Regions from separate parts of the Streptomyces sp. NPDC059852 genome, predicted to be linked through region 2. Evidence: riboswitches for the same ligand, from Rfam matches in the RefSeq annotation. Region 2 holds a riboswitch; the other holds the start of a gene.
The links. A riboswitch is a leader RNA that binds a small molecule or an ion and turns the genes downstream of it on or off. The one in region 2 is predicted to bind S-adenosylmethionine.
Positions count from the first base shown of each region.

Region 1: it holds a riboswitch for S-adenosylmethionine, as region 2 does, so the genes downstream of both, thrC (threonine synthase) here and ACFV46_RS31565 (aminotransferase class V-fold PLP-dependent enzyme) in region 2, are expected to answer to the same signal.

Region 1 covers NZ_JBHWJK010000003.1:375,697-378,082, forward strand. The annotation lists gene thrC (threonine synthase) at 1-1,252, opposite strand, end outside; SAM riboswitch class I at 1,271-1,440, opposite strand; gene ACFV46_RS06060 (glucosyl-3-phosphoglycerate synthase) at 1,627-2,386, shown strand, end outside.
Region 2 covers NZ_JBHWJK010000037.1:43,117-45,502, forward strand. The annotation lists gene ACFV46_RS31565 (aminotransferase class V-fold PLP-dependent enzyme) at 1-1,244, opposite strand, end outside; SAM riboswitch class IV at 1,372-1,488, opposite strand; gene trpD (anthranilate phosphoribosyltransferase) at 1,562-2,386, opposite strand, start outside.

The DNA.
Region 1 (2,386 bases), on a different contig from region 2:
GGTTGGGACGAATCGTCGCGGTGAGGCCCGTACCCGCCACCGCGTCCAGCGTCTTGAGGCCGTCGCCGGTGTTCAGGACGACGGTGGTCTTGGCGGGGTCGAGCACCCCGCTCTCGATGAGCTTCTTCGTGACGCCCACGGTCACGCCGCCCGCGGTCTCGGCGAAGACGCCCTCGGTCCGCGCGAGCAGCTTGATCGCCGCGACGATCTCGGCGTCCGTCACGTCCTCCACCGCGCCGCCCGTGCGGCGGGCGATGTCCAGGACGTAGGGGCCGTCGGCCGGGTTGCCGATGGCGAGCGACTTGGCGATGGTGTCCGGCTTCTGCGGGCGGACCACGTCGTGACCGGCCTTGAAGGCGGTGGACACCGGCGAGCAGCCCTCGGCCTGGGCGCCGAAGATCTTGTACGGCTTGTCCTCGACCAGGCCGAGCTTGATCAGCTCCTGGAGCCCCTTGTCGATCTTCGTGAGCTGCGAGCCGGAGGCGATCGGCACGACGAGCTGGTCCGGCAGCCGCCAGCCGAGCTGCTCGCAGATCTCGTACGCGAGCGTCTTGGAGCCCTCGGCGTAGTACGGCCGCAGGTTGACGTTCACGAAGCCCCAGCCCTCGCCGGCGGGGTCGCCGATCAGCTCGGAGCAGAAACGGTTCACGTCGTCGTAGTTGCCCTCGATGCCGACGAGCTCGCCGCCGTAGACCGCGGCCATGACGACCTTGCCCTGCTCCAGGTCGTGCGGGATGAACACGCACGAGCGGAAGCCGGCGCGGGCCGCGGCGGCGCCCACCGCGCCGGCGAGGTTGCCGGTCGACGAGCAGGACAGGGTGGTGAAGCCGAAGGCGCGCGCGGCCTCCAGGGCCTGCGCGACCACGCGGTCCTTGAAGCTGTGCGTCGGGTTGCCGGAGTCGTCCTTGACGTACAGGCCGCCGGTGACGCCCAGTTCGCGGGCGAGGTTGTCGGCCTTGACGAGCTTGGTCCAGCCGGGGTTGATGTTCGGCTTGTCCGCCACGTCGGCCGGGACGGGCAGCAGGGGCGCGTAGCGCCAGATGTTCGCGGGGCCCGCCTCGATGCTCTGACGGAGCTTCTCGGTGTCGTAGCCCGAGAAGTCGTAGGCGATCTCCAGCGGGCCGAAACACTCCTCGCAGGCGAAGACCGGGCCGAGCGGGACCCGGTGGCCGCACTCGCGACAGGACAGCGCGGCGGCGGGACCGAGGTCTACGGTGGAGTCGGTGCTGCTTGCAACAGTCTGCACAGCCATGTGAGGCGAGGCCCTTTCTCCTCATCTTCCTCACGACGCATCTCGCCGTGAGACGGATTTGGCACCTTCCCTAGCCGGGAGCCTCGCGGAGACGATCAACGGTGACGATCGACGCTGATCTACGAGAACCGACTGGAGGGTTGCCGGGGCTTCATCGGGCCGTGTCCCTCTGCCCCTCTGGATGAGCGGTATGCGGTTGTCCTGCGGTTGTGAACGCCGGGCGACCCTGACATGCGATGGTCACTCGCGTTGTTCAAGACTGTAACCGAAGGCCAGGACAGTTGAGAGAGCAGTCCGAACCGCGAGATGGATCACCGAGGTCGTTCGACCGATTCGTCAGTTCGACAGAATGCGACAGTGAGGAGCCGCCGACCGTGCTGGAAGAAGTCGAGCGCTGGCTGATCAGCCGCTCCTGGTCCCTGGCCGACCGTCCGCTGCACCATGTGCTGGCCGCCAAGCAGCGCTCGGGCCAGTCGGTCTCGGTCGTCCTGCCCGCCCTCAACGAGGAGGAGACGGTCGGCGACATCGTCGCGATCATCGCCCACGACCTCGTGCACCAGGTGCCGCTGGTCGACGAGATCGTCGTCGTCGACTCCGGGTCCACCGACCGCACCGCCCAGGTCGCCGCGGCGGCCGGGGCGCGGGTCGTCCACCGCGACGACATCCTGCCCCGCATCCCCGCCGTGCCCGGCAAGGGCGAGGTGCTGTGGCGCTCGCTGCTGGTGACGGGCGGGGACATCGTCTGCTTCGTCGACGCCGACCTGCGGGAATTCTCCTCCGACTTCGTCCTCGGCATCGTCGGCCCGCTGCTCACCGACCCCGGCGTCGACCTGGTCAAGGCGATGTACGACCGCCCGCTCGGCGGCGCGTCCGGGCAGGGCGGCCGGGTCACCGAGCTGATGGCCCGCCCCCTGCTGAACATGCACTGGCCGCAGCTGGCCGGATTCGTGCAGCCGCTCGGCGGCGAGTACGCGGCCCGGCGCAGCCTCCTTGAGCAGCTGCCCTTCCCGGTCGGGTACGGCGTCGAGCTGGGCATGCTGGTGGACGCCCTGCATCTGGTGGGCCTGGACGCCCTCGCGCAGGTGGACGTCGGGGTGCGCAAGCACCGGCACCAGGACGGGCAGGCGCTGGGGC
Region 2 (2,386 bases):
CCGAAGCTGACCCGGATCGCGTTGAGGGACTTCTCGCCCGGCGCCGCCTCCGGGGCGCCGCACTCCCCCTGGCTCTGCGGGTCGCCGCCCAGCAGGGTCCGCACCAGCGGGTGGGCGCAGAACAGGCCGTCGCGGACGCCGATGCCGTACTCGGCGGACAGGGCGGCGGCGAAGTGGGAGCTGTTCCAGCCCTCCACGACGAAGGAGATCACGCCGACGCGCGGGGCGTCGTCGCCGAACAGCGACAGCACGCGCACCTCGGGCACCTCGGCGAGGCCTGCCCGCACCTTCTCGATCAGGTACCGCTCCCGGGCGACCAGGCTGTCGAAGCCGGCCTCGGTGAGCGCCTTGCAGGCGGAGGCGACGGCGTAGGCGCCGATGACGTTCGGGGAGCCTGCCTCGTGCCGGGCGGCGCCGTCGTGCCACTCGACGTCCACGCCCCCGTCCTCGCGCCGGGTCACCGAGCGGCTGGCGCCGCCGCCCGCGAGGTACGGCTCCGCCTCCCGCAGCCAGTCGGAGCGGCCCGCGAGCACGCCGGAGCCGAACGGGGCGTACAGCTTGTGCCCGGAGAAGGCGACCCAGTCGACGTCCAGGTCGCGGACGCTCACCGGGTGGTGCGGGGCGAGCTGCGCGGCGTCGAGCACGATCCGGGCGCCGTGCGCGTGCGCGGCCGCCGCCAGCTCCTGTACGGGCCACAGCTCGCCGGTGACGTTGGAGGCGCCGGTGACACAGACGAGGGCGGGACCGTAGGGGTCGCGGTCGGCCAGGGCCCGCTCCAGGGTCCGTACGGCCTCGCCGGGGGTGCGGGGCGCGTCGAGGTAGGTGACCTGGGCGTCGCGCCACGGCAGCAGGGAGGCGTGGTGCTCGGTCTCGAAGACGAAGACCCGGCAGCCGGCCGGGAGCGCGGCGGCGAGCAGGTTGAGCGAGTCGGTGGTGGAGCGCGTGAAGACGACCTGGTCGTCGTCGCGGCAGCCGAGGAACTCGGCGACGGTCCGGCGGGCGTTCTCGAACAGATCGGTGGAGAGCTGCGAGAGGTACCCGGCGCCCCGGTGGACGCTGCCGTAGTACGGCGCGTAGGCGGCCACGTCGTCCCAGACGCGCTGGAGGGCGGGGGCGCTGGCGGCGTAGTCGAGGGCGGCGTAGGTGACCTCGCCGCCGGTGACGAGCGGGACGGTGACATCGCCGCCCAGAACGGGCAGCGGGGAACAGACGTCCTGGACGGAGGCAGCACTGGAGACGGACATGACGGAACTCCCGTGAGAGAAGAAGTGAAAGTGAAGAAGGGTGTGCGGAGGCGGGGCTCGGCGGCCCTATCGCATTCGCTTGCTCACGGGAGACTCCTCGACGACCAGGATCCCTGGAATCGTGAGGGATCCGCGCTTGCCGCAGACCTCGCTGCCTGCGGCCTGGTCTTCACCCGGGGCACCCCGCCACGGACGGAGGGTTGCCGGACAGTCGGCCGGGGCCTCATGACTGTCACTCATGACCTGGTACGGGAACGTACGCGAGATGATCGCCGTCCCGCAACCCATGTCCGGATCGCGGGACGGCGTCTCGTGCGTCAGGCGTTGCTGGCGGCCACCCAGCGCTCCAGCGTCCGCTTGGCCGCGCCGGAGTCGATGGACTCGGCGGCCTTCGCCATGCCGAGCCGGATCTGCTCGGTCAGCGGAGCGTCCGTGGGCTCCAGGGCGACCAGCGCGGCGGCCGAATTGAGCAGGACGGCGTCCCGCACCGGCCCGGCCTCCCCCTCCAGCAGTCGCCGGGCCACCTCCGCGTTGTAGGAGGCGTCGGCGCCGCGCAGGGCCTCCACCGGCACCAGCTCGATGCCGACGTCCCGCGGGTCGAAGCCCTCCTCACGGACCGCGCCGTCGCGCACCACCCACACCCGGGAGGTCGCCGTCGTCGTCAGCTCGTCGAGGCCGTCGTCGCCGCGGAACACGAGCGCGGAGGAGCCCCGCTCGGCGAGGACACCGGCGATCAGCCCCGCCATCCGTGTGTCGAAGCAGCCGACGGCCGAGGCGCCGACCCGCGCCGGGTTGGTGAGCGGGCCGAGCAGGTTGAACGACGTCGGGATGCCGAGGTCCCGGCGGACCCCGCCGACGAACCGCATCGAGGGGTGGAACCTGGCCGCGAAGCAGAAGGTGATCCCGGCCTCGTCGACCACCCGGGCCACCCCTTCGGGGGACAGGTCCAGGTTGATCCCCAGCTTCTCCAGCACGTCGGAGGAGCCGCTCGCGGAGGACGAGGCGCGGTTGCCGTGCTTGACGACCTTGGCCCCGGCCCCGGCGATCACGACGGCGGACATGGTGGAGATGTTGACCGTCCTGGCCCGGTCGCCTCCCGTGCCCACGATGTCGACGGCCGGCCCCGGGATGTCCAGGGGCTG